DNA from 4 places in the Streptomyces sp. NBC_01012 genome. Region 2 is predicted to be linked to each of the others. Evidence: riboswitches for the same ligand, from Rfam matches in the RefSeq annotation. Region 2 holds a riboswitch; each other region holds the start of a gene.
The links. A riboswitch is a leader RNA that binds a small molecule or an ion and turns the genes downstream of it on or off. The one in region 2 is predicted to bind cyclic di-AMP.
Positions count from the first base shown of each region.

Region 1 (7,510 bases), 1.0 Mb from region 2:
CCGGCGCGACGACGGAGGGCATCGAAGGTGTCCGGGTCGTGCGGCGGGCGGCGCTCTCCGCCACGGCGTCCGATGTGCTGGAGGCCGACGGCTATCTGCTCGGCACACCGGCGAACCTCGGGTACATGTCCGGCGCTCTGAAGCACTTCTTCGACCAGGTCTACTACCCGTGCCTGGACGAGACGTCGGGCCGTTCCTTCGGTTACTACGTGCACGGCGGCAGTGATGTCACCGGCGCCGTACGGGGCATCGAGACGATCACGACGGGCCTCGGTTGGCGCCGCGCGGCCGACGCCGTGACCGTCACCGGGGAGCCGGGCAAGGCCGACACCGAGGCGTGCTGGGAACTGGGGGCCGCCGTCGCCGCCGGGCTGATGGACTGACGGGTGTGTGTGGGCCGGCCGGCGAGCGGCGGGCGCCGCGTCAGGTGCGGTCGATGTGTACGTTGGTCGACTTCACGCGGGCGGTGGCCTGCATGCCGACCTCGAGTCCCAGCTCCTCCACGGCCTCCCGGGTCAGCAGCGAGACGAGCCGGTGCGGGCCGGCCTGGATCTCGACCTGGGCGGCCACATCACCCAGCTTCACCGCGGTGACGATGCCGGGGAAGGCGTTGCGCGCCGAGGTGTAGGGGGCCGGTTCCTCGCCCGGTCCTGTCTGGGCGACCTCGGTGGAGAACGCGGCCAGATCGCCGCCGTCGATGAGGCGGCGCCCGCTCTCGTCGCGATGGGTCCTGACCCGCCCGGCATCGGCCCAGCGACGGGCGGTGTCCGGGCTCACGCCGAGAAGACGCGCCGCCTGCCCGATGGTGTAGGTCTGCATGTGCCGCATGATAGACATTAATCTCTTGCATTTGCAAGGTTTATTGTCCATTTTCCTTGCAGGTACTGCCTGCTGGTCAACTCTTCCGAATGCGCCGGGTGCGGCTGTCCGCCTCGGTGCCTTTGCGCCAATTCCAGGTAGACGCCGGAGTCGTACCGCCCGGCTCCCGGCCGCATCGGGCCGTGCCGGACGGCTGGGAGCGGAGGTGGATCTTCCGCCGTCCGCACTCCGATCGTGGCAGGTGGGACGGGGTCCGCGGTGGCTCGGAGGGCCTCCTGCGGTGGCCCTGCACCCATCTCGGCCATCTTTAAATCAGTCGCTTGACCGACTCGCCGGTGCTGGATTCTCCTGGACGCTCCGGGACGCCCTCGACCGAGGAGATGTCGGATGGAACGGATGGTGCGGACCGAACAGGTCGGCGGGACCAGGGAACTGATCCTGAACGCGGCGGAACGACTGTTCGCCGAGCGAGGCGTCTACGCGGTGTCCAACCGCCGGGTCAGCGAGGCCGCACAACAGGGCAACAACGCGGCGGTCGGTTATCACTTCGGCACGAAGGCCGACCTGGTGCGCGCCATCGCCCGCAAGCACAGCCGGCAGATCGAGGAGGCCCGCGCCCGTCTCCTGGCCGGAGTCGAAGACCCCACAAACATAGGGGAGTGGGTGGGCTGCCTGGTGCGGCCCACCACCGAACACCTGGCCGGACTCGGCAGCCCCACCTGGTTCGCGCGGTTCTGCGCCCAGGCCATGACCGATCCGGCGCTGCGGGACATCATGGCCGAGGAGTCGCTGGCCTGTCCGCCCACGCTGCAGGTGCTCGAAGGGCTGAACCGCTGCCTGCCCGACTTGCCTGCCGACGTCCACGTGGAGCGCGCCGTCATGTCGCGCAACCTGATCATCCACACCTGTGCGGAGCGTGAACGCGCACTCGCCGACAACTCCTCGACCCCTCGCGCGAACTGGCATGACACCGCCACCGGTCTGATAGACGCCGTCGTCGGGCTCTGGACGGCACCCGTCACGGCCTGCCGCTGACGCCGCCCCGCCTGGCTCGTCCCCCACCGCACGACGAAGTGAGGAACCGATGACCACCACCAGTACCGCACACACGGACGGTGCGCCCGTGCCCTCTGCTGTGGAATTCCCGATGGACAGGGCGGCGGGCTGCCCCTTCGACCCGCCGCCCGGCCTGAAGGCCGAGCAGGAACAGGGGCCGCTCAGGAAGGCCCGCCTGTGGGACGGGAGCACACCATGGCTGGTGACGCGTTACGCGGATCAGCGCACCCTCCTCTCCGACCCGAGGGTCAGCGCCGACATCACCCGGCCCGGTTATCCCGCTCAGGCGCCGCTCAGAGGGGTCGGCTTCAGCTTCATCCTGATGGATGATCCCGAACACGCGCGGCAGCGGCGGATGGTGACAGCTCCGTTCACGATCAAGCGGGTCGAGGCGATGCGCCCCGCGGTCCAGAAGATCGTGGACGGGCTGATCGACACCATGCTGTCCGGGCCGCCGAGGGCCGATCTCGTCCAGGCGTTCGCCCTCCCGGTTCCCTCGCTCGTCATCTGTGAACTGCTCGGAGTGCCCTACGCCGACCATGACTTCTTCCAGGAGAACAGCGGCACCCTCATCCGGCGCACAGCGGATCCCGAGGTGCGGGCCGCGGCCCACGGCAATCTGATCGGTTATCTGGACGAGCTGATGGGGCACAAGATCGCCCGTCCCGCGGACGACCTCCTGTCAGGGCTCGGCACCCGGGTGGGGGCCGAGGAGCTGTCCCGCCGGGAAGCGGCGGAGATGGGCGTACTCCTGCTGCTCGCCGGTCACGAGACCACCGCGAACATGATCGCCCTGGGCACCCTCGCGCTGCTCGAACACCCCGACCAGCTCGCCCTGCTGCGCGAGACCGAGGACCCCAAGGTGGTCGCCGGCGCCGTCGAGGAGCTGTTGCGCTATCTCAACATCACTCACACCGGGCGTCGCCGCGTTGCTCTGGAGGACATCGAGATCGCCGGCGAGGTCATCCGGGCGGGTGAGGGGATCATCGTGCCGAACGACATCGGCAACCGTGACCCCGAGGTCTTCGCCGATCCTGACCGTCTGGACCTCACGCGCGACGCACGGCGTCATGTGGCCTTCGGCTTCGGCGTCCATCAGTGCGTCGGCCAGCCGCTGGCCCGGCTGGAGCTCCAGGTCGTCTACAGCACCCTGTACCGCCGTATCCCCACCCTGCGCCTGGACGCCCGCATCGAGGACCTCCCCTTCAAGCACGACGGGTCGGTCTACGGCGTCCACGAACTGCCCGTGGCGTGGTGATCCCTGGCCGCCGCACCCGACGCACAACGACACCGACGACGAAGGAGTGCTCATGAAAGTGACCCTCGACCAGGACAAGTGCGTGGCATCCGGGCAGTGCGTGGTCGCCGCCGATGACGTGTTCGACCAGGACGACGACGGCATCGCCGTCCTGCTGGACCCCGCACCGGCCCCGGCCCGGGCCGACGACGTCCAGCAGGCCGCGGCCGTCTGCCCGGCGCTGGCCATCCGGATCGAGGGCTGACACCGGGCGCACAACAGAAGCGGTCCGGCGCGTTGTCGCGCCGGACCGCTTTTCGTCGTGGCTGCTTCGTGCGGCGGCCGCCCTTCGGGGCGGCCGGCTTCCCGTGGCGGCCGACGGCGCGTATGCCCCGGCCGCCGCTGCCTCCTCCTCTCAGTGCGGCTTCCAGCTGAGCTTGCCTCCGCCCACCCACCGGACGGTCGCGGGGTCGTCGAGGTCATCGACCGTGATGCCGGCCGCGGCGGCTGCGATGAGCACGTCCGTCATGGCCGTGGCGCTTCCGACCACCTCGCCGTCGATCTCCACGACCCGGAAGGGCGGATCCCCGGGCTGAACGGGCAGGACGGTGATCCGAGGGGCCGAGGGGTGAGGGCTTTGCGTCATAGGCGGATCGGTTCCACGCGAACGCTCTCGGTATGCCCGAAGGCGTCATTCATGAGTCGTATGCCCGTTTTGAGCCGCTTTTTGGAATTGATCCCGTAATCCATAAAAGGCCATTTCGTGTGACCTGAGGCCTTCGCTCGGGCGCAAATCGCCCGAATCGGACTCAGTGACCAGGGTCACCTTATGTGCCCCGGACGCAGGAGCGCGGCGGTCGGTTCCCTTCTGTGCCAAGAGGAATGGGCGGCGCTGTGTGGGGTGGATTACATGAATTCCCGAGAATCGATCTTGCGAATGAATTGTGATCACCGCACCAGGCTTGTTCCTTTCCCTATTTCTCGCCTACGGTCGCCATCACTCCGGGCGGAACGCCGAATCCTGCCGCCGTCCGGTTACCCGACCACTTCTCGTACGGCAGGAGCGGGGGACCCAAGTAAGCGCCGATCCGGTTTCCGGAGCGGCTCGGGGTGAAGTCGCATTCGTATGCGGCCGGGCATCTCCAGCCCGAACCCGACAGCTCACTTCGTAGGCGACGGAGAGGAATTCAGCATGCCCGAAATCGCTAAGCACCGTCGTTCCAGGACCAGTTCGCTCACCCGCGGCATCATCGCCGTGAGCACGGGCGGAGCCGCTCTGGCCCTCCCCGTGATCGGTGCGACCGGCGCCTTCGCCGCCCCGGCACAGCCGACCGCCGTGGAAAAGGCGGCGACGTCGACTGCCGTGAACGGCAAGGGAATTGCAGCGAAGAAGTCCGAGTCCGCCACGTATTCCGTGATCTTGGGTGACACCCTTGCGAAGATCGCCCGCGAGCATTCCGTGAGCGGTGGCTGGAAGGCGCTGTACGAGGAGAACCAGAAGGCTGTCGGCGGAAACCCCGACCTGATTCACCCCGGTCTGAAGCTGACCATTGGTGCCAAGGCCGAGAACAAGTCATCCGACAAGGCGGACAAGGCCCCCAAGGCCGAATCCAAGGCCTCTGCTTCGTCCGACCGTGCCGAGCAGAGCGCTGACCGCGCCGACCGCTCGGAGCGTACGAGCACCAACCTCGCCGCGGAGGGCACGCCCGCCGCCGAGCCGGTCTCGTACACCGACGACCTCGACGGCTGGATCAAGGAGTCGCTCGCCGTCATGGCCGAGCACGGCATCCCCGGCAGCTACGAGGGCATCCACCGCAACATCATCCGCGAGTCGGCGGGCAACCCCCAGGCCATCAACAACTGGGACTCGAACGCCGCTGCGGGCATCCCGTCCAAGGGCCTGCTGCAGGTCATCGACCCGACCTTCCAGGCGTACCACGTGGACGGTACGTCGATGGACAGCTACGACCCGGTCGCCAACATCACGGCCGCGTGCAACTACGCAGCGGACAGGTACGGCTCGATCGACAACGTCTTCGGGGCCTACTGAGTCCTGCTGAGGCGGGACCGCTGGCGCACGGGTGTGTGACAGAGGGACAGAAGTGACGGGTGGTGCGGGTTCGGCGGAGCCCGCACCACCCGTCGTCCGTTTTCCGGTGCCTGCCGGGTCCGGGTGCTCCGTACGGCGGTGTCACGGCCGGGCCGCGACCCGCCGACAGGCCGGGCGGGGCCCGGTTGACTGGTCTCGTACAGGTTCGTCGTCCATACTGCCCGCCGTGGAGCAGCGCATAGATTCGAACACCAAGCCAGAGTTCGCCGCGGGCACTGACCCGGCGTACATCCCCGGCCTGACGGCCCCTGCCCCCGCGCGGACGGAGGCGGAGCCGGAAGCCGAGGAGGGGACGTCCCAGCGGCTTGAGGAGACGACAGGGGAGGCTGAGGGGACCGGAGAGGCCGCGGTCTCGGACGCGCTCGCCACGGAGGCGGCTGACGGATCCGTGGACGGTTCCGGGGCGGACGACGGCGACGCGAGCAAGGACAGCGTCAAGAGCCAGGACAGCGACACGAGCCGAGACGGCGACACGAGCCAGGCAGGCGACGCGGCCACGGAGGGTTCAGCTGCCTCGTCGGACGACGAGGCAGCCACTGAGGCTGAGTCCGAGTCCGAGGCGTCGCGCGGAGGTGCCGATGGCGAGGACGGCCCCGTCTTCGAGGTCAGCGACCGGCGCGGATCCATCAGAGTGGACGCCGAAGGTGTCCGCTTCCGGCTCGACGACCAGGAGGCGGAGTTCGACTGGGCCGAGATCGGCGCGGTCGAGGTCAAGACCGGCCGCTTCGGACGCCGGTTCACCGTGACGGTCCACCTGTCGAGCCGCCGCTGGTTCAACGCCGAGGTCGAGGCCGGGGCCCGGAGCGACCTCAAGGTGTGGACGGCCGAGCTCGACGAGGCGCTGGACGCCCACTTCGAAGAGGAGGCCTGACCTCCACGCTCACCCCACCGCGCACCGGGCCGCTCGTATCGGCCCGGTGCGCGGCGTGTCGTGACGGCGTTCGGACCCCTCGGCCGCGTCCAGCGCCACCGACCGGTCAGATGGCGCGGCAGGCCCAGCGGACCCCGGCCGCAAGCACCTGCTCCCGCAGCCCCGCGGCCGACACGTAAGCGGCATCGATTTTCAGCCATGCTCGGTGGGTAGCCGGCCCGATCCGGTTCTGTCGCGGCTGTGTGGGTATCCGTGGCGTGGCCCGTTCCTGACGGTCGAAATCCCGTACATCAGGTGGAAAATCTCCTGTGGGCCCGATGTGCGGCAACCTCGGACGGTCACCGACCGGCGAGGGCTGGCCCGAGGTAGGGGCGATTTTGCGTCACCGGGAGCGCATATTGGCCGAGTTCGAACGCGTGCCCGGATCGAGGTCGGCATAATCGCCCCATGTCGATCACGGGTGGGGACATCGTCGACCTCGGTAGGGGCCTGTATGCCTGGCTACCGCCGAAACGGGGCTGGGGCCTGGCCAACTGCGGTCTCCTCGTGGCACCGCGCGGCGCGCTGTGGATCGACACCCCCTACGACACGCTGCTGGCCGGACAGTTCTTGGTGGAGAGCCAGAAGCGGCTGCCCGACGGGGTGAGCGTCGACCGTGTGATCGTCACCCACGCCAACGGTGACCACTTCTGGGGTGCGGGAGTGCTCCCCGATGCGGAGATCATCGCGACCCGCGAGGCGCTGGAGCACATCCACTACGACCCGACCCCGCAGCAACAGCACGCGCTGGTGGCCGGAAGTGATCCCTCCACCCCCCTCGGTGCGTACCTCGGCCGTCACTTCGGTGGCTTCGACTGGTCGGGCACCGAGGCTGTGCGGCCGACGACCTACTTCACCGGTGAGCTCGAACTGACCCTGGGGGAGTACGCGGTCCAGCTGTCGTCCCTGCCGCCCGCGCACACGGCGGGCGACCTGATGGTGTATCTGCCCGCGCAGCGCACCGTGTTCAGCGGAGACGTCATCTTCTCCTCGTCCCCGCAGCAGCCCGGGGACCATCCCGTGCACTGGGCGGGCCCCCTGAGCAATGTGATCGATGCCTGCGAGCGCGTCCTGGCCACCGGCGCCGAGGTGATCGTGCCGGGCCACGGACCGGTGCTCGATCCCGCCGGGGTGCGCGAGCACATGGCCTACCTCGCATACGTACGGGAGCGCGCCCACACCCTCCACGCGGCAGGGGTGCCCTCCGCCGAGGCGGCCCGCCGGGTGATCACCGAGGGCCGCTACCCTGCGCTCGGCCTGCCCGAACGACTCGTGGTGACCATCGGGAGCGAGTACCGCCATCTGGACGGGGGCTCGGAACTCCCCGGTGTTCTCCAGGTGATGGCCGACGTGGCCGCGGTCGCCCATGAGGTCGGGG
Region 1 covers NZ_CP108688.1:1,669,046-1,676,555, reverse strand. Annotated here, with positions in the region: gene OG623_RS07270 (flavodoxin family protein) at 1-383, shown strand, start outside; gene OG623_RS07265 (molybdopterin-binding protein) at 424-819, opposite strand; gene OG623_RS07260 (TetR/AcrR family transcriptional regulator) at 1,207-1,854, shown strand; gene OG623_RS07255 (cytochrome P450) at 1,904-3,133, shown strand; gene OG623_RS07250 (ferredoxin) at 3,186-3,377, shown strand; gene OG623_RS07245 (hypothetical protein) at 3,528-3,758, opposite strand; cyclic di-AMP (ydaO/yuaA leader) riboswitch at 4,115-4,300, shown strand; gene OG623_RS07240 (transglycosylase SLT domain-containing protein) at 4,305-5,162, shown strand; gene OG623_RS07235 (hypothetical protein) at 5,389-6,093, shown strand; gene OG623_RS07230 (MBL fold metallo-hydrolase) at 6,541-7,510, shown strand, end outside.
Region 1: another riboswitch for cyclic di-AMP. It lies ahead of OG623_RS07240 (transglycosylase SLT domain-containing protein); the one in region 2 lies ahead of OG623_RS02950 (peptidoglycan DD-metalloendopeptidase family protein).

Region 2 (7,510 bases):
TCGCCGTCCTCACGGTGATGGAGCAGGATCAGATCGTCGCGAACGCCCGCCGCACCGGTGATCTGCTGCGCGAGCGGCTCGCCGCCCTCGTCGACCGCTACGAGCTGCTGCACGAGGTGCGGGGCCGGGGACTGATGATCGGCATCGAGTTCGGCCGGCCGTCCTCCCTGAAGCTCCGCAGCCGCTGGACGATGCTGCAGGCGGCCCGCAAGGGTCTCTTCGCACAGATGGTGGTGGTGCCGCTGTTGCAGAAGCACCGGATCCTCACCCAGGTCTCCGGTGATCACCTGGAGGTGATCAAGCTGATTCCGCCGCTGATCATCGGCGAGCCCGAGGTCGACCGCTTCGTCACGGCCTTCACCGCCGTCATGGACGACGCGCACAGCGGAGGCGGGCTGATGTGGGACTTCGGCAGGACCCTGGTGAAACAGGCCGTCGCCAACCGCTGAGGGTCCGCCCGGGTCGGCGCTTCGTTTTTTGCCCCTGAGGCAAGTTATTTGCCTCAGGGGAAAGATCCTGGCCCAATGGAAGGCATGAATCCTCCTGACGGAGGGGTGGCCGACGACCTTCCGGGGATCGCGCCACGCCTGCGCGACCTGCGGCGTAACCGCGGCCTCACCCTGGAGGGCGCGGCCGGCCGTGCGGGGCTCTCGCCGGCCCACCTCTCCCGGCTCGAAACGGGCCGTAGACAGCCTTCGCTGCCGATGCTGCTCGGTCTCGCCCGGGTCTACGGTACGACCGTCTCCGAGCTCCTGGGCGAGATCCCACCCGAACGTGACGCGATCGTCCGCGGCGGTCCGGCCGAAGGAAGCAGGCGCGGCACCGAGCCCGGCGGCTGGCAGTACCGGCAGGCGGGCGGACGCGGCCGCGCCATGCAGGCCCTTCACGTCCGGGTCCCGTACGGCACCGAGGGCGACCTCGTGCGCGTCCACCCGGGGGAGGAGTGGCTGTACGTCCTGGACGGCAGGCTGCGGGTGGTGCTCGGGGAGACCGTGCACGATCTCGATCCGGGCGACAGCGTCCACTTCGACTCGCTCACCCCGCACCGGATCGCAGCACTCGACGCCGACGGCGTACGTCTGCTCTTCGTCCACACGCTGCTGCAGAGCCCGGCGGCCGAGCTGTGTCTGGGGAGCGGGATCCACCGGCTCTGAGCGGCCTGTACGCCCCGACCCCGCCCCGACCGCACCGTCCGTACGCCCCGACCGCCCGCACCGTCCGTGCGTACCGTCCGTGCGCACCCTTTGTCATCCCGGCCCGAACAGCCGGCAGAGAGGACTCGCCATGTCCGATTCGGAGTACTACGACCCGCTCAGCCCGCGCCGGCCGAAGAGCTCGGACACCCAGGAGCGGCGGATGCCCCGCGGTGTCGTGATCCGGCTCATCGCCTACCTGGTCGCCGGGCACGTCATCGCGGGCTTCCTCTATCTCCTGTTCAACGTGGCCGGCAAGGGCTGACTCCGGCCGGCCCCGGCCTCAGGCGCCCTCGACGAGCCGCTCGCGCAGCTTCGCGCGGGTGTCGGTGCTGATCTTCAGGCCCTCGGTGAGGTAGCGGTCGGTTCCGCCCCAGGTCTCTTCGATCGTGTCGAACGCAGCGGCCAGGTAGTCCGCGTGGGCGCCGAAGAGGGGGCTGAGCAGTTCCATCACCTCGTCGGACATGCCCGCAGGGGAGGAGTCGCTGCGGCGGACCTTGTAGCGGCGGTGCGCGTCGTTCGACTTGAGGTAGTCGGCCTCGACGGCTTCCTTCTCGACGCCGACAGCGAGCAGCGTGACCGCGATGGAGAGGCCCGCGCGGTCCTTGCCCGCCGCGCAGTGCATCAGCGCCGGCACACTGTCCTCGGCCAGCGCGTGGAGCACGCGGCTGTGTTCGGCGGTCCGGTCCTTGATGATCGAGCGGTAGGAGTTGATCATCCTCTCCGCTCCCTTGCCGTCCGCCAGGATCGAGCGCAGCTGCTGGAGGTCGCCGTCGCGCACCAGTCGCCAGAACTCCGCGCCGTCCGCGGGGTCGGAGAGCGGAATGCTGACATTCCGGACGCCTGGCAGCTCCACGTCGAGACCGTCGAGCTTGTGGTCGGCGGCGTTACGGAAGTCGAAGACCGTGTGCAGTCCGAGCCCGGCGAGGAAGGCGGTGTCGGTCTCGGTGGCGTGGGCGAGGTGACCGCTGCGGTAGAGGCGCCCGTATCGCACGGTGCTGCCGTCGACGGTCGGCAGCCCGCCGACGTCGCGGAAGTTACGGACACCGGTGAGCTCGACGTCCGTCGGCTCGGGACCGGTCGGCGGGACCTCTGGCAGCTGCGTCACAAGGGCTCCTGGGGTGTCGGGCGTCGGCGCCGCTCGCCGACGGGGCACGCCCGCGACGATACGACATGGGTGCATCGGGCAACCGTCTCGGTCGTGGTGACCTCGGCCTCCCGAGGGGCGATGATCGCGCGATGTCCGTATTGATGTATTTAGTGGAACATGCCCCGCTTGTACGGGAGATGGGGGACGGTGAGTGAGTGGGATCATATCCGTGACGGTGCGTGGTGGAGATGCCGAAGGGTATTCCGGACGCCGTGCGGAAAGCCAAGATCCGTAATCCACGGAGTGTGACGGGAATTCCGCGACGGGAATGAAGCGCGGATTCCGGTTCGCGATCCGACGCTTGTTCACGGCAACCCGGCTCGCTTACGGTCACGGTCAATCCGGACGGAACGCCTAATCCTGCCGCCGCCCGGAATCCGCACCGACTCACGTGTGGCAGGAGCGGGGGAACCAGGTAAGTCGCCTGCCGGAGAGATCCGGTACGGCTCGGGGTCAAGTCGCGCACCATGCGGCCGGGCATCTCCAGTCCGAACCCGACAGCTCACCTCGCAGGCGCCGGAGAGGAAACCCCCCATGCCCGCAAAAGGCAAGCACCGTCGTACGAAGACCGGCCCGATCTCCCGAGGCGTCCTTGCCGCGGGAACCGGTGGCGCCGTTCTCGCCCTTCCGCTGATCGGCGCCACCGGCGCCCACGCGGCCGAGCAGTCCGCGCCGGCCGCGAAGTCCGCTGCCCAGAGCACTCCCGCCCCGGCGGCGAAGAGCGCGTCGAAGACCTACTCCGTGGTCTCCGGCGACTACCTGGCGAAGATCGCGTCCGAGAAGAAGATCAAGGGCGGCTGGCAGAAGCTGTACCAGGACAACCGTGACGTCGTCGGCGAGAACCCGAGCCTGATCCTGCCGGGCATGAAGCTGACCCTCGGCGCCAAGGCCTCCGGCTCCGCGCAGACCGCGCCCTCCACGTCCGCCCCGTCGGCGGCGAAGAAGGCCGCCCCGGCCGAGAAGACGGCTGCTCCGGCGAAGGAGACGGCTGCTCCGGCTGAGGACACGGCCGCGAAGACCGCCGACTCCGGTGCGTCGGAGAGCGACAGCTCCGGCTGGAGCGCCCCGGTCGAGAACCCCAACGTCACCACCCAGTACCGCGCATCGGGCGCCAGCTGGTCCAGCGGCTACCACACCGGTTCCGACTTCCAGGCGGCCTCCGGCACCAGCGTCCGGGCCATAGGCCAGGGCACCGTGGTCTCCGCGGGCTGGAGCGGTTCGTACGGCAACGAGATCGTCATCCAGCACGAGGACGGCATGTACTCCCAGTACGCGCACCTGTCCTCGCTCGAGGTCTCGGCCGGCCAGACCGTCACCGGCGGACAGCAGATCGGCCTCTCCGGCACCACCGGCAACTCCACCGGCCCGCACCTCCACTTCGAGGTCAGGACCGGCCCGAGCTACGGCTCGGACGTCGACCCGATCGCCTACCTGCGTTCGCACGGCGTCTCCATCTGAGGCACCCCCGAGGGCGAAGGAGCGGGGCGGTGCGCTACGGCGCACCGCCCCGCTCCTTATTCCTGCTTTACCAAAAACTGACCAGGTGGTCTTTCTCACCACCCGTCAACCCCTCATTACGGTCGCGTAGGTCACATTAGAAGGTGCAGGATAAGCGCTTGTGGCAGACGATTCGAGAAACAAACAACGAGGCATCATCGGGTCGTACGCAGCGATTGGCGACAGCTTCACCGAGGGCGTCGGTGACCCCGGCCCCGATGGAACGCTCGTCGGCTGGGCGGACCGATTCGCGGTGCTCCTCGCGGACCAGCTCCCGGCCCCTGATGCGGCGGGCGGCCCCGAGGACGACACGCACGGGAATTTCCGGTACGCCAATCTCGCCGTACGCGGACGCCTCCTCGACCAGATAGTCGAGGAGCAGGTACCCCGCGCCAAGGAACTCGCCCCCGACCTGGTGAGCTTCTGTGCGGGTGGAAACGACATCCTCCGTCCGGGTTCCGACCCGGACGATGTGGCGGAGCGCTTCGAGCGCGCGGTCGCCGATCTGACACAGGCCGTCGGCACCGTCATGGTCACCACGGGCTTCGACACCCGTGGCGTCCCCGTGCTCAAGCACCTGCGGGGCAAGATCGCGACGTACACCGCACATGTCAGGTCCATCGCCGACCGCTACGACTGCCCGGTCCTCGACCTGTGGTCGCTGCGGTCCGTGCAGGACAGGCGGGCCTGGGACAACGACCGGCTGCACCTCTCGGCGGAGGGTCATACGCGCGTCGCGCTGCGCGCCGCCCAGGTGCTCGGCATCGAGGTGCCGGCCGACCCCGACCAGGTGTGGCCCCCGCAGGCGCAGCGTGGAGCGCTCGAGGTCCGGCGGGACGACATCAACTGGGCGCGTGAGTACCTCGTCCCGTGGATCGGCCGCAGGCTGCGCGGGGAGTCCTCGGGGGACCACGTCGAGGCAAAGCGCCCCGACCTGCTGCCGCTCTGACGCCCGCGCGGCGCCCCTGGCAGGCCCGCCGGACTCCGGTCAGCGGCCGACCAGGGGGAGCGGACGCCGGGACGGGCCAGGGGACACGAACCCGTCCGGGACGGGGGGCGCCGTCGGACGGGCCGGTATCCGCTCCAGCACGCCGCCCGCGAAGACGTCGTACAACGGCAGTGTCTCCAGGTGCACATAGCCGATGTGGCAGTCGCACACATCGAGCGGGCAGCCGCGCGGACCGAGCGAGCTCCGGTAGCTGCCGTCGTAGAGATTGCCCAGCTCGGCAGGGACGAAGTGGCAGCGGCGCACCGTCCCGTCACCGTCCACCGACACGACGGACTCGCCGGTCCTGCACGGCAGCCCGGCCGAGCGGTGCGGATGCCTGCTGTAGGCGAACAGCGGGTCCAGAGCGGTCCAGCGCTCCGCCTGCTCGTCCGTGTAGGTGTGGCCCTCGGCCGCGTTGACCCAGAGGTACACCTCGGGCGGCAGCGCGGAGCGGAGCCGGCGGGCCTCCTCCAGATGCTCGTCGAGGCCGACGATCCCGACGCTGTGACGCACCCCGAGGGCCGTCAGCTCCCGGCACCGCCCGAGAAAACGCTCGTACGGCGTCTGGCCCGGGTGGTACGTGCACCACAGAGCCACCTTGTCGCGGTCCGCCCCGGCCAGCCAGCCGGTACGGCCGCTGAGGTTGGTCTGGATCGCGACCCGGCCGATGTGCTCCAGCTGCGACAGCTCGACGAGCGCCTTCCGGTACCAGGACCGCACCAGGCCCTCGCCCCACGGGGTGAACAGCACATTCAGCCGGTCCTCCGTCTGCCCGGCGGCCCACGCGGTGAACCGCTCCAGCGCCGCACGATCGGACCGGAGCTGCTCCACGCTGTCCCGCTGCTTGGCGAAAGGGCAGTAGGGGCAGTCGTAGTCGCAGGAGGCCAGCGGGCCCCGGTAGAGGATCGTCAGGTCCATGCCCATCGCTCCGCTCACTTCGCCTCGTACGCGGCCATCGCGGCCCGCACGGCAGGGGAGAACAGCTCGGGGCCCAGCGCGTCGGAATGGGCCAGGCCCTCGGGGGAGAGACGCAGCAGGGAGGGGCCCGCGGCCTCGTCCAGCCAGCCGCGCGCGGCGAACAGCTCCAGCTCCGCGGGGAAGTCCTCGTACGGATCGGTGCCGAAGCGCTCGCGGTACCCGGCGGGCCGCATGCCCTCGGCCTGGAGCAGCGACTGCAGGAGGTGGCGTCGGCGCGCCTCGTCCTCGTCGACGTACCTGCCGACCTCCGCCCGGGAGAAGTCCTCGGTGGCGGTGAAGCCGTCGATGATGCCCCGGACCTCCCGCGTCTCTACCGCGTAGTCGAAGGAGTAGTGCAGGGACGAGGTGTAGGAGCGGGCCCCGCAGCCGAGCCCGATCATGCCGTCGGTCTGGCAGGCGTAGTCCTCGGGGCCCGCCTGCGGTGCGTCCGCGCGGCGGAACATCCGCATCGACACCTGCTCGTAGCCGTGGGCCAGCAGATGGTCGCGGCCCGCGCGGTAGAGCCCCAGCCGCTGTTCGTCCCAGGCGGTGTCCGGTCCTTGCGGTGGCTCGGCCCCGTCGGCCAGGCGTCCGAGACCGGTCAGCGGGCGCACGTACAGCGGATAGAGGTACAGCTCCTCCGGGCGCCAGGCCAGGGCCGCGTCCAGCGAGGTGCGCCAGCTCGCCTCCGTCTGGCCGTCGATGCCGTAGATCAGGTCGATGTTGAGGACCGGGACACGGGCGTCGCGTATCCGGGCGAGGGCGGCCTCCACCTCGGAGCGGTGCTGCGGCCGGACCGCAGCCCGCGCCTCGGCGTCGACGAAGCTCTGCACACCGATGCTGATCCGGGTGGCGCCCCGGTCGGCCAGGACGGCCAGCCGGTCCGCGGTCGCCGTCGAGGGCGAGGTCTCGACCGAGAGGGGCACCGCCCTCAGATCGGCGCCCATCCGCTTCTCCGCGATGTCGCAGAGGCGCTCCAGCTCGCCCGCAGTGAGGAAGGTGGGGGTGCCGCCACCGAACGCGGCAGCGGCGAAACGCACCCGCTCCTCGTCCCCCAGCGCGTCCCGGACGGCGGTGGCCTGCCGGTCGAGCGCGTCGAGGTAACGCGTCGTCAGCTCCTCCGGCGCACCGATCCGGGTGAACAGATTGCAGAAGCCGCAGCGGACCTCGCAGAAAGGTATGTGGAGGTAGAGGGAGAGCGCGTCCTTGCGCTCCGCCGCCCAGAGCTCACGCAGCGACGGCCGTCCGCCGGGGTGGCCTTCGAGCGGACGGTAGGCCGTCTTGTGCGGGTAGGCGTAGACGTAGCTGCGGTACGGACCGGTGCCGTGCCTTGTGCCGGTCATCGGATCACCTCCGGTTCGAGGAAGAAGTGGGCATAGGGCACCGTCCAGACGGCCTCGTGACCGATCCGGTGGCCGGTGTAGCCGTCGTCGCCGTACGCCGTGCCGTGATCGGAGCAGACGATCGCGAAACATCGGCGACGGCTGCTCGCCGCAGCGAAGAGCCGCCCGATGTGCTGGTCCACATACTCCAGGGCCGCGGCGTGTGTGGCCCTGGAGTCACCCGCGTCCGCCGTGGCACCCGACAGGTGGAACCAGTTGGGCTGGTGCAGCGCCGACACATTGACGAAGAGGAACAGCCGCTGGTCTGCGGGGAGTTCGGCGACGACCTGCTCGGCGCGCTCGACCTGTGACTCGAACGACGTCGGGGATGCGACACCGAACT
Region 2 covers NZ_CP108688.1:660,972-668,481, reverse strand. Annotated here, with positions in the region: gene OG623_RS02970 (aspartate aminotransferase family protein) at 1-449, shown strand, start outside; gene OG623_RS02965 (helix-turn-helix domain-containing protein) at 534-1,154, shown strand; gene OG623_RS02960 (DUF6126 family protein) at 1,285-1,458, shown strand; gene OG623_RS02955 (tyrosine-protein phosphatase) at 1,477-2,301, opposite strand; cyclic di-AMP (ydaO/yuaA leader) riboswitch at 2,714-2,872, shown strand; gene OG623_RS02950 (peptidoglycan DD-metalloendopeptidase family protein) at 2,878-3,801, shown strand; gene OG623_RS02945 (SGNH/GDSL hydrolase family protein) at 3,962-4,789, shown strand; gene OG623_RS02940 (STM4011 family radical SAM protein) at 4,829-5,746, opposite strand; gene OG623_RS02935 (STM4012 family radical SAM protein) at 5,761-7,128, opposite strand; gene OG623_RS02930 (STM4013/SEN3800 family hydrolase) at 7,125-7,510, opposite strand, start outside.

Region 3 (7,510 bases), 1.1 Mb from region 2:
GCACCGTCTGGCCAATGGCCTGCGCGTGGTGCTCTCCGAGGACCATCTGACCCCCGTCGCCGCGGTCTGCCTCTGGTACGACGTCGGCTCGCGCCACGAGGTCAAGGGGCGCACGGGCCTGGCTCACCTTTTCGAGCACCTGATGTTCCAGGGCTCGGGCCAGGTCAAGGGGAACGGGCACTTCGAGCTCGTGCAGGGAGCCGGCGGTTCCCTGAACGGCACGACCAGCTTCGAGCGCACCAACTACTTCGAGACGATGCCCACGCACCAGCTGGAGCTCGCCCTGTGGCTCGAGGCCGACCGGATGGGCTCACTGCTCGCCGCGCTCGACGAGGAGTCCATGGAGAACCAGCGGGACGTCGTGAAGAACGAGCGACGCCAGCGCTACGACAACGTCCCGTACGGCACGGCCTTCGAGAAGCTCACCGCCCTCGCCTACCCGGAGGGCCACCCGTACCACCACACGCCGATCGGTTCGATGGCCGACCTGGACGCGGCGACGCTGGCGGACGCACAGGCGTTCTTCCGCACGTACTACGCGCCGAACAACGCGGTGCTCTCCGTGGTCGGGGACATCGACCCGGAGCAGACGCTCGCCTGGATCGAGAAGTACTTCGGCTCCATCCCGTCCCACGACGGCAAGCAGCCGCCGCGCGACGGCACCCTGCCGGGCACCATCGGCGAACAGCTGCGCGAAGTGGTCCAGGAGGAGGTTCCCGCGCGTGCGCTGATGGCCGCCTACCGGCTTCCGCACGACGGCACGCGCGAGTGCGACGCCGCTGACCTGGCGCTGACGGTGCTGGGTGGCGGCGAGTCGTCCCGCCTGCACAACCGGCTGGTGCGCCGCGACCGTACGGCGGTGGCCGCGGGGTTCGGGCTGCTCAGGCTGGCCGGCGCGCCCTCGCTCGGCTGGCTGGACGTCAAGACGTCCGGGGGCGTCGAGGTGCCGCAGATCGAGGCGGCCGTCGACGAGGAGCTGAACCGCTTCGCCGAAGAGGGCCCCACGCCCGAGGAGATGGAGCGCGCCCAGGCGCAGCTGGAGCGCGAGTGGCTGGACCGTCTCGGCACGGTCGCCGGCCGCGCGGACGAACTCTGCCGGTACGCCGTCCTGTTCGGCGACCCGCAGCTCGCCCTGACCGCGGTGGGCCGGGTGCTCGACGTGACGGCCGACGAGGTCAAGGCCGCCGCCAGGGCACACCTGCGCCCCGACAACCGTGCGGTCCTGGTCTACGAGCCGGTCGAACCGGCCGATGAGACAGAGGGCACCGACGCGCCCGAAGGGGCCGACAAGTGACCGACGCCGCCGTGACTGGAGTAGCGATGGAGTACCACCCGCAGCCGACCGCAGGCGAGGCCAGGCCCTGGGCCTTCCCCGCGCCCGAGCGCGGCGCCCTGCCCAACGGGCTGACCGTGCTGCGCTGTCACCGTCCCGGCCAGCAGGTCGTCGCCGTGGAGATCTTCCTCGACGCCCCGCTGGACGCCGAGCCCGACGGCCTCGACGGAGTGGCCACGATCATGGCGCGCGCGCTGTCCGAGGGCACGGACAAGCACTCCGCGGAGGAGTTCGCCGCCGAACTCGAGCGGTGCGGCGCCACGCTCGACGCACACGCCGACCACCCGGGCGTCCGCGTCTCCCTCGAGGTCCCGGTCTCCCGGCTGACCAAGGCACTCGGCCTGGTCGCCGAGGCCCTGCGGGCCCCCGCCTTCGCGGAGAGCGAGGTCGAGCGTCTGGTGGGCAACCGCCTCGACGAGATCCCGCACGAGCAGGCCAACCCGGCCCGGCGGGCCGCCAAGCAGCTCTCCAAGGAGCTCTTCCCCGCCACGGCGCGGATGTCGCGTCCGCGTCTGGGCACGGAGGAGACGGTCGGGCGGATCGACGCCGCGGCCGTACGCGCCTTCTACGACGCCCATGTGCGTCCGTCCACGGCGACGGCGGTCGTCGTCGGTGACCTCACCGGGGTCGACCTGGACGCGCTGCTCGCCGAGACCCTCGGTGACTGGTCGGGCAACGCGGGCCAGGCCAGGCCCGTGCCTCCGATCACCGCGGACGACACCGGCCGTGTGGTCATCGTGGACCGCCCAGGAGCCGTCCAGACGCAGCTGCTGATCGGCCGTATCGGCGCGGACCGGCACGACAGCGTGTGGCCGGCCCAGGTGCTCGGCACGTACTGCCTGGGAGGCACCCTCACCTCCCGGCTCGACCGCGTGCTGCGTGAGGAGAAGGGCTACACCTACGGTGTCCGGGCCTTCGGGCAGGTGCTGCGCTCGACGGCGCCCGGCTCCTCGTCCGGGACCACGGGCGCGGCGATGCTCGCGATCAGCGGCTCCGTCGACACGGAGTCCACCGGGCCCGCGCTCGACGACCTCTGGAAGGTCCTGCGCACCCTGGCGGCCGAGGGACTCACCGACGCCGAGCGTGAGACGGCCGTGCAGAACCTCGTGGGCGTCGCCCCGCTGAAGTACGAGACGGCGGCCTCCGTCGCAAGCACCCTGGCCGACCAGGTGGAGCAGCACCTCCCGGACGACTACCAGGCCGAGCTGTACGCACGCCTGGCCGGCACCGGCACGGTCGAGGCGACCGCCGCCGTGGTCAACGCCTTCCCGGTCGACCGGCTGGTCACCGTCCTGGTCGGGGACGCCGCGCAGATCGCCGAGCCCGTGAAGGCACTCGGCATCGGCGAGGTGTCGGTCGTCAGCGGCTGACGGAACAGGACATGCAGGACCCCGGCGGGTGGTTTCCGCCGGGGTCCTGTTGTTTGTCCGATGTGCAGAGAAATGCCGTTTTCATCCTGTGTGATGTGCGACAAAAGGCCCTTTTCGTTTGGCGGCGTGAAGCGGCCCGCTCTAGCGTCGGCCCGGCTGTCCGCCGGACGAATGCCGCATCCGCGGCGCCGGGCAGCCATCGCCGAGTCCCCGTCAGGCGCGAGCCTGGGGAGCCGGGGACCCATGAAGTCCCTGGGGTTAATCGGATCTCTGCGCCTCGTCGGAGGCCTGGAGGCCCGTAGGAGACCTTCCTGCTCCGAACCCTCCCCCAGTGCCTGAACGGCCTGGGGTTACCCCCACCGCTAACCCGGTAGGCGAGAAGGAAGGAAAGGACCCAGCCCCTCCATGGCGTTCATCCGTGCCACCGGGAAGCACCGTGCCCCGAGCCGCCTGACGCGCAGGAGCGCCAAGGTCGCCGGCGTCGCCGCCCTGGCCACCACCGGCGTCATCGGCGCCACCGCCTCCCCGGCTCTCGCGGCCGACTCCCAGGCCGTCACCGGTACCGGTCTGACCCAGACCGCCGCCCTCGACGCCACCCTCGCCGACCAGATCGCCGCCCAGGCGAAGGTCCAGCAACACCAGGCCGACGTCGCCGCGAAGGCCGCCGCCGAAGCGAAGGCCAAGGCCAAGGCCAAGGCGGAGGCCAGGCGCAAGGCCGAGGCCCGCGCCAAGGAGGTCGCCGAGGAGAAGGCGCGCGCCGCCCGCGCCGCCGAGCGTGCCCGGCGGGGCGCCTTCCACCTGCCGGTCGCCGGCTCGCACGTCACCACCGGATACAAGTCGGGCGGCGCGCTCTGGTCCTCCGGCACGCACTCCGGCGTGGACTTCCAGGCCGCGTCCGGCACCTCCGTGGTCGCCGTCGGCGCCGGCACGGTCGTCGAGGCCGGCTGGGGCGGCGCGTACGGCAACAACATCGTGCTCAAGATGAAGGACGGCACGTACACCCAGTACGGCCACCTCTCCTCGATCGGCGTCTTCGTCGGTCAGAGCATCGGCTCGGGCGAGCAGATCGGCCTCTCCGGCTCGACCGGCAACTCCACCGGGCCGCACCTGCACTTCGAGGCCAGGACCACCCCCGCCTACGGCTCGGACATGGACCCCGTCGCCTACCTCCGCGCCCACGGCGTCCAGGTCTGACCCCACCCCGCCCCTCCTCACGGGGCGCGTGCCGCACTCGTCGCCGAGTGTCTCGACGGCCAAAAGATATCCATGGATTCCACCCCGCCATCGGAAATTCTGGCTGATTGCAATAGAGTCACAGAACAGGCGTCGATCGGCCGCGTTTCGCGGTGATTAAGGCGGAGGTTCGGACATGCGTATTCCCGCGCATTCGGTATGCACGGCAATCCGTGACGACATCGTCTCCGGTGTCTTCGAACGGGGCAGCCGCCTCACCGAAGAGGTGCTCGCGCGTCGCTACGGCGTCTCGCGTGTGCCCGTGCGCGAGGCGCTGCGCACCCTGGAGTCCGAGGGGTTCGTCGTCACCCGCAGGCACGCCGGCGCCTGTGTCGCCGAGCCGACCGGGCAGGAGGCCGCCGACCTCCTGGAGATCCGCATGCTCCTGGAACCCCTCGGCGCCGCACGCGCGGCCCAGCGCCGCACCGAGGCGCATCTCAAGGTGCTCCGCGGCCTGGTCAAGCTGGGGCAGGAGCGCGTACGCCGGGGGGAGGGCGAGGACCTGCGCGCCCTGGGCGGCTGGTTCCACGAGACGCTGGCGCAGGCCTCGGGAAGCCCCGCGCTCATCGCGCTGCTCACCCAGCTCCGGCACAAGATCGCCTGGATGTACGCCGTCGAGCAGCCGCCGGCCCCCGCGGACTCCTGGGCCGAGCACGGCGCCCTCGTCGACGCGGTGGCGCGCCGTGACGCGGAGCGGGCCAGGGCGCTCGCCGTCCAGCACGCGGAGCGGGCCACCGCGGCGCATCGGCTGCGGCGTACGCCGGGGCAGGCGACGGGCGCGCGGACGGCCGGGCAGGCGACGGGCGTGCGGACTGCGCGTGCGGCCGGGGTGAGGACTTCGCAACACCCCGTCAACATCGCAGGATCCCGCCATTAACAAAAGCGCCGTATACAAAGAGAGTAATTATCGCAGGGCTTTCTTTCTGCTGCCCTGATCCATGTTTTAACGAGCGCTGTGTGCGTTGTCGTGGAATACAGAAAGGCCGCGGCTCCCGGTGGGGTGCCGCGGCCTTTCCGCAGAAAAACTCCGCTTCGAAGCGACCGGAGTCAGACGGTCTCCGGGAGCTCCTCGAGCCCCTCGGCGACCAGCTTCGCCAGGCGGTCGAGGGCGGCCTCGGCGTTGTCCGCCTCGGACGCGAGCACGATCTCCTCGCCACCCTGGGCACCCAGGCCGAGCACCGCGAGCATGGAGGCGGCGTTCACCGGGTTGCCGTCGGCCTTGGCGATCGTCACGGGGACGCCGGAGGCCGTGGCGGCACGGACGAAGATGGAAGCGGGGCGGGCGTGCAGGCCCTCGGCCCAACCGACGTTGACGCGGCGCTCAGCCATGGTTCTGCCCTTCACGAATCTATGGGTTGTCTAGACCAGTCTCTCATGCAGTGCGTACTGCTGTGCCCGCGACCGTCCGCCGTGCCCGCCACCGTCGTCGGCCGCTCACCGCCCGTCGGCACCCTCAGCGTGCCCCTGCCGAGGTCTCGCCGCGACCGGTGCCCCGGGTCGTAGTCTTGGCCCATGGAGCCCACTCCGGAGCAGAGTCCGCCTCACGTGTATCCCGACCACTGGGAGGCGGACGTGGTGCTCCGCGACGGCGGCACCGCGCGCATCAGGCCGATCACCACGGACGATGCCGAACGGCTGGTCAGCTTCTACGAGCAGGTGTCCGACGAGTCGAAGTACTACCGCTTCTTCGCCCCGTACCCGCGTCTGTCCGCCCGGGACGTGCACCGCTTCACCCATCACGACTACGTCGACCGGGTGGGACTTGCCGTCACGGTCGGCGGCGAGTTCATCGCCACCGTCCGCTACGACCGGATCGACACGCAGGGCAGGCCCGCCTCCGCCCCGGCGGACGAGGCCGAGGTCGCCTTCCTCGTGCAGGATGCCCATCAGGGCCGTGGAGTGGCGTCCGCCCTTCTCGAACACATCGCGGCGGTGGCACGGGAGCGGGGCATCCGTCGCTTCGCCGCAGAGGTGCTGCCCGCCAACAACAAGATGATCAAGGTGTTCCGGGATGCGGGGTTCACCCAGCAGCGCAGCTTCGAGGACGGCTCCGTCCACCTCACCCTCGACCTGGAACCCACGGCCAAGTCCCTCGCCGTCCAGCGCGCCCGTGAACAGCGGGCCGAAGCGCGGTCCGTCCAGCGGCTGCTGGCCCCCGGGTCCGTCGCGGTCGTCGGCGTCGGCCGGGCGCCCGGCGGAGTGGGCCGGACCGTGCTGCGCAACCTCCTCGGCTCCGGCTTCACCGGACACGCGTACGCGGTGAACACGTCGTTCGCCCCGGACACCGGCGCGGTCGAAGGGGCGCCCGCCCACCGCTCCGTGGGCGAGATCGGCGAGCAGGTCGACCTCGCGGTCGTCGCCGTCCCCGCCGACCGGGTACCCGAGGTCGTCGCCGACTGCGGGGAACACGGGGTCCAGGGCCTGGTCGTGCTGTCCGCCGGCTACGCGGAGCGCGGCGCCGAAGGCAGGGAACGGCAGCGGGAGCTGGTCCGTCAGGCGCGCTCGTACGGCATGCGGATCATCGGCCCGAACGCCTTCGGCATCATCAACACCTCCGAGGCGGTCCGCCTCAACGCCTCCCTCGCCCCCGAGTCGCCCGAGGCAGGCCGCATCGGGCTCTTCACCCAGTCGGGCGCCATCGGGATCGCCCTCCTGTCGGGCCTGCACCGCAGGGGTGCGGGGCTGTCGTCGTTCATCTCCGCGGGCAACCGTGCCGATGTCTCCGGCAACGACTTCCTGCAGTACTGGTACGAGGACCAGGACACCGATGTCGCCCTGCTGTACCTCGAATCACTCGGCAATCCGCGCAAGTTCACCCGGCTCGCCCGCCGGACGGCCGCAGTGAAGCCGGTGGTCGTGGTGAAGGGCGCCCGGCACAGTGGTTCCAACCCGCAGGGGCACGCCGTGCCCGTCAGCCGTATCCCCGACGCGACGGTCTCCGCGCTGATGCGTCAGGCGGGCGTGATCCGTGTCGACACCGTGACGGAGATGGTCGACGTCGGCCTGCTCCTCGCGGGCCAGCCCCTGCCCGACGGTCCCCGGGTGGCGATCCTGGGCAACTCGGAGTCGCTCGGTCTCCTCACCTACGACGCCTGCCTGGCGGAGGGGCTGCGCCCGCGCCCGCCCCGCGACCTCACCACGGTGGCGAGCCCGCAGGACTTCCGGGACGCCCTGGCCGAGGCGCTCGCCGACGGCGCCTGCGACGCCGTGGTCGTGACCGCGATCCCGTGGGTGGGGGAGAACGGCGAGGCGGAGACCGGCGAGGGCGAGGTCCTGGGGGCCGCGCTGCGCGAGGCGGTGGCCGGTGGCCCGGCCAAGCCGGTGGCGGTGGTCCATGTGGAGATGGGCGGCCTGGCGGGAGCCCTCGCCGCCGCCACGGGCACGGCCACGGGGCCAGGGCCAGGGCCAGGGTCCGGAGCCGCGTCCCGGCCGGCCGCGTCCGCCACCGCCCCGGATCCGCAGCCGCCCGGCGCCTCCGCGTCCGGCGCCTCCGCGTCCGGCGTCCGGGCCCCCGGGGAATCGGTGCCCGGATCCCGGACCCCCGGCATCTCCGCACCGGGCGCCCAGCCCCCCG
Region 3 covers NZ_CP108688.1:1,769,757-1,777,266, reverse strand. Annotated here, with positions in the region: gene OG623_RS07705 (M16 family metallopeptidase) at 1-1,294, shown strand, start outside; gene OG623_RS07700 (M16 family metallopeptidase) at 1,321-2,703, shown strand; cyclic di-AMP (ydaO/yuaA leader) riboswitch at 2,894-3,095, shown strand; gene OG623_RS07695 (M23 family metallopeptidase) at 3,109-3,897, shown strand; gene OG623_RS07690 (GntR family transcriptional regulator) at 4,073-4,813, shown strand; gene OG623_RS07685 (HPr family phosphocarrier protein) at 4,984-5,265, opposite strand; gene OG623_RS07680 (GNAT family N-acetyltransferase) at 5,449-7,510, shown strand, end outside.
Region 3: another riboswitch for cyclic di-AMP. It lies ahead of OG623_RS07695 (M23 family metallopeptidase); the one in region 2 lies ahead of OG623_RS02950 (peptidoglycan DD-metalloendopeptidase family protein).

Region 4 (7,510 bases), 3.9 Mb from region 2:
GCCGCGTCGCGCGCCATGTCCTCGACCTCGCCGATGGTCTCCGCACCGGCGAAGCCGCCACCCACGAAGACGAACGTCAACGCCTTGCGGCGGACGTCCTCATCGGTCGTCGAGTCGGCCTTGTCCAGCTGCTCCAGTACGTGGTTGCGCAGACCGATGGACTCCTCGATGCCCTTCATGCCGATGCCCTGCTCGGCGAGGCCGGGGATCGGGAAGGTACGGGAGACCGCGCCCATCGCGATGACCAGGTAGTCGAAGGGCAGCTCGTAGGCCTCGCCGACGAGCGGCGCGACCGTGGCGACCTTGCGGTCCTGATCGATGGTCGTGACACGGCCGGTGAGAACCTCTGCCTTGGGCAGCACGCGTCGCAGCGGGACGACGACATGCCGAGGCGAGATGCTGCCGGCAGCAGCTTCGGGGAGGAAGGGCTGGTACGTCATGTACGAGCGCGGGTCGACGACCGTGACGGTCGCCTCTCCATACCGCATCTTCTTCAGAATGCGACGAGCTGCGTACAGGCCTACGTACCCACCGCCTACAACGAGGATCCTGGGACGCTCCGTGGTGCTCATGCCATCGAGTATCCACCCCCCTCGGGGGGCATGCTCGTGAGCCCCTTCACAAGGTATGCGCCACCCTCTGCTACACTCTGCCGCCCTCGTGACCCAGGTCATGGAGTGAACGGGGAACCACGACGCCCCGGCGAACGTTGCCCACCGCCTGTGAGCTGGCCCTTGAGCCCCCGGGCAAGATGAACCACCCGCCCAGGACACACCCCCGCCACACCCCCGAAACTCTCCCGCAGCACCCCCGTACGCACCTCCGGGGGCCCCGCGCGGCCCTCGGAGCGAAGAACTTCGTCCGGAGGGGCCGAATTCCTTGTGAAGAAGTTCACGAACTTCGTCGGAGCGCCGCGCGAAAGCCCCCTCCGGACGGGTCCGAAGGGGGCTCCCATCAGCTCAGAAGTGCAGGCCGGAATGCGTTTGAGCGCCGCCTCACCGCGCCCGCACCCGCGCGGTGATCAGCCCGTCGACCAGGCGATGCCGTCGAGAATGTCGTGTTCGCTGACGACGACCTCACGGGCCCCGGTCCGCTCCATCAGCGTGAGCAGGACGAGCGCCCCGGAGGGGATCACATCGACCCGGCCGGGGTGCATCGCGGGGATCGCCGCGCGCTCCTCGTGGGTCGACGCGAGAAGCCGTGCGGTGATCTCCCTGACCTGCTCCACGGAGACCCGGGAGTGATGGATCGCCTCCGAGTCGTACTCCGCCAGCCCCAGTGCCATCGCGGCGATCGTGGTGACCGTCCCCGCCAGGCCGACGAGCGTCGCCGCCGACGAGATCGGCACACTCTCCTCGGCCAGATCCAGGGCGGCACCGATGTCCGCACGGATCGCGGCGATCCGGTCGGGCGTGGGCGGGTCCACCACGGCCCCGTCCACGACGAGGTGACGCTCGGTCATGCGTACACAGCCGATGTCCACGGAGCGGGCCGCGAGGACCCGGTCGTCACCGACGACGAACTCCGTTGAGCCCCCGCCGATGTCCACGACGAGATACGGCTTCTCCAGGTGGTCCGCGCCCACCAGTTCCTTCGTCGCGCCGTCGAAGGAGAGCTGCGCCTCCTGGTCGCCCGTGACGACCTCGGGTTCGACGCCCAGGACGTCCAGGACGCCGCGGACGAACGTGTCGCTGTTCTCCGCGTCGCGGGAGGCGGACGTGGCCACGAAGCGGATCCGCTCGGCACCGAGCTCCTCGATCCGTGCCGCGTACTCACGGCAGGCCTCCAGGGTGCGCTCGATCGCCTCGGGGGCCAGCCGGCCCGTCCGGTCGACGCCCTGGCCGAGCCGGACGATCCGCATCCGCCGGTCGAGCTCGTCGAACTCCCCGGTCGCGGGGTCCACGTCGGCGACGAGCAGACGGATGGAGTTGGTACCGCAGTCGATGGCGGCAACGCGGGTCATGGGACTCCTGTGAGTTGTACGTGTACCGCGCGGGCGGGTCAGGACGCGTCGGGCTCGGCGCCGGAGCCGCACGGATTGACGCAGGGGCCCTTCGCCCACCACTGCGGCAGCATCGCGATGGCCTCGTCGCCCAGCGGGTTGACCCCGGGCCCCGCCGCCAGCGAGTGGCCGACCAGGACGTGCAGGCACTTCACACGGTCCGGCATGCCGCCGGCGCTCGGGAAGCCCGCCAGGACCTCGATGGCGTCACGGCGCGCGATGTAGTCCTCGTGCGCGGCACGGTAGGCGGCGGCCAGCTCCGGGTCCGTCGTGAGGCGCTCGGTCATCTCCTTCATGACGCCGTTGGCCTCCAGCGTGCCGATCGCGGACGCGGCACGCGGGCACGTCAGGTAGTACGTCGTCGGGAACGGCGTGCCGTCCTCCAGACGGGGCTGCGTCTCGACCACGTCCGGGTTACCGCAGGGGCAGCGGTGCGCGATGGCGCGCAGACCGCGCGGCGGCCGGCCGAGCTGGAGCTCGAACGCGGCGATGTCCTCGGCGGTCGGCTCGGTGGATTCGGTCTGCGGAGGGGGCGTGTCCATGCCTGCCTTGAATGTCATCGGTCGGACTGTATGAATCGGTACGGGGTCGGGACCCGGCGCGGGCACGGGGTCATTCACGGTCCGCGCTGTCCACGCCGTCCCAGAGGTTCGAGTGCCAGGGCCGGTCCGTGGCCCCCGGCTCACCCTTACGCGCCTCTGCGGCGTCCGGGTCGACCACCGTATATCCGGTCTCGCCGGGCAGCACGTAGTGCAGATGCTGGCGAGCGAGACGCCGGATGTACGCGTCGTCCTTGAGCCGCGCCTTCTCGTCGCGCAGCTCCTCGGTCCGCTCGTGCGCCTGCCGGGAGAGCCTCTCCTGGTCCGCGATCTGGTCGCGCTGGGAGATGTACTGCCGCATGGGGTACGCGAGGGCGACCACCAGGGAGCAGACGATCAGCGCCAGGAACGCCGCACGCCCGGTGAGCCTGGAGCGCCGGGCCTGACGGCGGCTCTGGGACCGGTAGACACGGGCCGCCGTCTGCTCACCGAGCAGTCGCAGCCTGGTCGCGGTGGAGAACCGGTCGCGGTCCTTCCCGGCCATGTCTCACGCCTCCCCGTTACGCACGTCCGTCCCCGCACACGGTACGGGACCGGATGCGGGGACGGACGGAGGCTGGTGCTCCGGACTCGGGCCGTCAGCCCTCGTAGCGGAACCGCGGGAACGCCGAACGACCGGCGTACACCGCTGCGTCGTCGAGGATCTCCTCGATACGCAGCAGCTGGTTGTACTTGGCGACGCGGTCCGAGCGGGCCGGGGCGCCGGTCTTGATCTGGCCGCAGTTCACGGCGACGGCGAGGTCGGCGATGGTGACGTCCTCGGTCTCACCGGAGCGGTGGGACATCATGCACTTGAAGCCGTTGCGCTGGGCCAGCTCGACGGCGTCCAGGGTCTCGGTCAGCGAACCGATCTGGTTGACCTTCACGAGCAGGGCGTTGGCCGAGCCCTCCTCGATGCCGCGCGACAGGCGCTCGGGGTTGGTGACGAACAGGTCGTCACCGACGATCTGCACCTGGGAGCCCAGCCGGTCGGTGATGACCTTCCAGCCGGCCCAGTCGTCCTCGTACAGCGGGTCCTCGATGGAGACCAGCGGGTACGCGGAGACGAGCTCCTCGTAGTACTCGGTCATCTCGGCGGCCGAGCGGGACTTGCCCTCGAACTCGTAGACGCCGTCCTTGTAGAACTCCGACGCGGCGACGTCGAGCGCGAGCGCGATGTCGCGGCCCGGGACGTAACCGGCCTCCTTGACGGCCTCGAGGATGAGGTCGAGGGCGGCGCGGTTCGACTCGAGGTTCGGGGCGAAGCCGCCCTCGTCACCGAGACCGGTGGACAGGCCCTTGGTCTTCAGGACCTTCTTCAGCGTGTGGTAGACCTCCGCGCCCCAGCGCAGGGCCTCGGAGAAGGACTCGGCGCCGATCGGCGCGATCATGAACTCCTGGATGTCCACGTTGGAGTCGGCGTGCGAGCCGCCGTTCAGGATGTTCATCATCGGAACGGGCAGCAGGTGCGCGTTCGGGCCGCCGAGGTAGCGGAACAGCGGGAGGTCGGACGCCTCGGACGCGGCGTGCGCCACGGCCAGCGAGACACCGAGGATGGCGTTGGCGCCGAGGGAGCCCTTGTTCTCGGTCGCGTCCAGGTCGAACATCGCCTGGTCGATGAGACGCTGCTCGGTGGCGTCATAGCCGACGAGCTCCGGGCCGATCTGCTCGATCACGGCGAGGACGGCCTTCTCGACGCCCTTGCCCTGGTAGCGGTTGGGGTCACCGTCGCGAAGCTCAATGGCCTCGAACGCACCGGTGGAGGCGCCGGACGGAACAGCAGCACGTCCCGTGCTGCCGTCGTCGAGGCCAACCTCGACCTCGACCGTGGGGTTACCCCGGGAGTCGAGGATTTCCCTGGCTACGACGACGTCGATGGACGGCACGAGGCATCTCCTTCTGGGATCTGACACTGGTTGTGCAGGGTCACTGTGGCCTTGCGCCACGAGCCTAACCGGCTCATGGCGCTCCGTCGGCCGTGCGCCCGTCTCCTGGGACGAAAAAGGACCCAAGGATCCACATTTCGGGCAAAGCTCAAAAAATTCTACGGCGAGCGACCGTCGGCCCGGCGTGCGGGGGGTCAGCACGCCGGGCCGGGTCTCCGGGGCAGGAGGAGCACCCCGGGCTGTTTCCGGCTCCTTCAGATGGAGCCGCTCGCCTACTTCAGGTGGAGCTGCTGCCCCGGGAAGATCAGGTCGGCGTCGTCGACGATGTCGTCGTTCAGCTTGAAGAGCTTCTCCCAGCCGCCGTCGACCTTCTTCGCTTCGGCGATCTTGCTCAGGGTGTCGCCGGCCTTCACCTTGTACTCGCCGTCACCCTTCTCGACCTTGTCGCCGGTCGGCGTGGTGACGGTCTTCTCGGGCGCGGTGCGCTTCTCGCTGCGCGTGGTGGGCTGCTCGGTCGTGCGCTCCTGGGTGGCCTGCGGGTCCGTGTCGCCGTTCTTCGCGGAGGAGCCGGTGTCGACGCCCGGGTCCACACCGTCGTTCGTCAGCCCGCCGGCTCCGGCGCAGGACCAGGCACCCGGGCCCTGGATGTCGAGGAGCTTCTCGGCCGCGGCTATCTGCTGGTCCTTGGTGGCCAGGTCGGCGCGGGCGGCGTACTGCGTACCGCCGGCGGCGGCCCAGCTGGACTGCGAGAACTGCAGACCGCCGTAGTAACCGTTGCCGGTGTTGATGGACCAGTCGCCACCCGACTCGCACTGGGCGACGGCGTCCCAGGTGTCGACGGAAGCGGCGGAGGCGCCGGTCGCGCCCATCAGCGGGACGGCGACAGCGGCACCGGCGACACCGGCCAGGGTGGCGACACGGACGGCCTTGGACGGGCGGCGGTGCTTGCCCTTGCTGGAAAGCAGCATGGTTCTCCTCACCGACGCCTACGAGGTGAGCTGTCGGGTTCGGGCTGTGAGTGTGCCCGGTCGCCCTACTCGCGGACGACTTCACCCCTAGCCGCACTCCGCCCGTCCTCCGACGGCCGAGTCCGGCGCTTACCTGGGTCCCCCGCTCCTGCCTACGGCGCTTTACGCGTCGGTTCCCTTCGGCCGACGGCAGGATTCGGCGTGACGGTCGAAGGTGCCCGCGGTGCGAGCGGCTCCGACCGTAAACACACGCAACCCTCACATTCAAAGATGGACATAACGACCAATCAGCCCGTACCGGTCCGGCCAGGCGGATCATTTTCGCAGGTCGGAGCCGAAATGGACGGACCGGACGGACCGGGCGCACCGGTTGAAGCAAAGAGACCCATGTCTCACTTACGCATAAGTGGACATAGGTCTCTGAACTACCCCTGGTTTCGGGGTGTTTTCCCGCTTTTGATCAGTTGAGGCCGAGGAGGTCCAGGCTCTGTCCCGGAAGGATCAGGTCCGGGTCCGAGCCCAGCTCGTCCTTGTTGGCCTCGTAGAGCGCCGTCCAGCCGCCGGAGAGGTCCTGCGCCTCGGCGATGGCCCACAGGTTGTCGCCCTCGCGGACGGTGTACGTCCCCTCGGCGTCCTGACGCGCGTCGGACTCGCCGCGCGAGGCGTGCCGGCCGGACTCCCGCCCGTCGCCCCGCTCCGCGCCCGCCTCGGGCGCCGGGGTGCCGCGGTGCTTGCCGGCCTTCGCCCCGTCGCCCTTCGAGGCGCCGGAGGAGCCGGTGGCCCCGGGGGACGGGGTCGCGGACGCCGAGGCGCCCGCTCCGTCACCCTTGTCCGAGCCGCTGTCCTCGTCCGTCGCGTCGCCGGAAGCGTCCTTGCCCGCCTCGTCCTTCGCGTCGGAGCTGTCCGAGTCGCCGGAACCGCCCTTCTCGTCCGACGGATCCGCGGATTCCGCCGGGTCCGTCGCCTCGGACGAGGGGGTTTCGGACGGGGTCGCCGTGTCCGAGGGGTCGGCGGAGGCCTCGTCGCCCGGGTCCACGCCCGGCAGCGCCCCGTCCAGGGCGAGCCCGGAGATCACCGCGCAGCTGGCCCACGCCTGCGGGCCCTTGTCCTCCAGCACCTTCTCGGCGACCGCGATCTGCTGCGAGCGGCTGGCGAGGTCGGCGCGGCGCGCGTACTCCCCACCGCCGTAGTCCGACCAGGTGTCCTGCGTGAACTGCAGACCGCCGTAGCGGCCGTTGCCGAGGTCGGCACTCCACACGCCGCCGCTCTCGCATTCGGCGACCCGGTCCCAGGTCGACGCGTCAGCGGCCTGAGCGCCACCGGCGCTGAGGAGCGGGATGGCAATCGCCGACCCTGTGACGCCTGCGGCGACGACGATGGCGGGTGCCTGGCGAGGGCGGCGGTGTCTGCCGGTCGCGGAGCCCATGGGATTGCCTTCCGTGTGACTGACATGTGACGGGTGAGTCGAACCGTGAACCTAGCCGTACTCGAACGTGTGTCACAAGTCGATGCAGCGGAGATCACGCCGAAGTCACAGAGTTGACCGATTGTCACCTTTCTCGATCCGATCCCCGGGAGCGAACTCGACGGGAAGTGTGCGCAGTCCACGCATGATGAGCCCGCCGCGCCAGCGCAAATCGGCAGGTTCCGCAGCGAGCCGCAGGTCGGGGAGGCGTCCGAGCAGCGTCGCCAGGGCTGCCTGCCCCTCCAGCCGGGCCAGCGGCGCCCCCAGGCAGTAGTGGATGCCGTGCCCGTATCCGAGGTGCTGATTGTCACTCCGCGCAAGGTCCAGGGTGTCCGCATCCTGGAATCGCTCCGGGTCCCGGTCGGCGGCGGCCAGCACCACGAGGACGGGGTCCCCGGCCGCGATGTCCTGCCCTCCCAGCGTCACGGGTTCGGTGGCGTAACGCCAGGTCGCGAGCTCCACCGGACCGTCGTAGCGCAGCAGCTCCTCGATGCCGGTGGCGAGCAGCCCGGTCTCCCCCGCGGCCAGCGAACGCTCCAGGCGCTCACGCGGCGAGGGGTTGCGCAGCAGCGCGTACGTGCCGTTGCCGATGAGGTTCACCGTCGTCTCGA
Region 4 covers NZ_CP108688.1:4,609,324-4,616,833, reverse strand. Annotated here, with positions in the region: gene OG623_RS20880 (NAD(P)/FAD-dependent oxidoreductase) at 1-572, opposite strand, end outside; gene OG623_RS20875 (exopolyphosphatase) at 1,022-1,963, opposite strand; gene OG623_RS20870 (DUF501 domain-containing protein) at 2,002-2,544, opposite strand; gene OG623_RS20865 (septum formation initiator family protein) at 2,615-3,085, opposite strand; gene eno (phosphopyruvate hydratase) at 3,180-4,466, opposite strand; gene OG623_RS20855 (transglycosylase family protein) at 4,739-5,434, opposite strand; cyclic di-AMP (ydaO/yuaA leader) riboswitch at 5,435-5,604, opposite strand; gene OG623_RS20850 (transglycosylase family protein) at 5,895-6,860, opposite strand; gene OG623_RS20845 (cytochrome P450) at 6,966-7,510, opposite strand, start outside.
Region 4: another riboswitch for cyclic di-AMP. It lies ahead of OG623_RS20855 (transglycosylase family protein); the one in region 2 lies ahead of OG623_RS02950 (peptidoglycan DD-metalloendopeptidase family protein).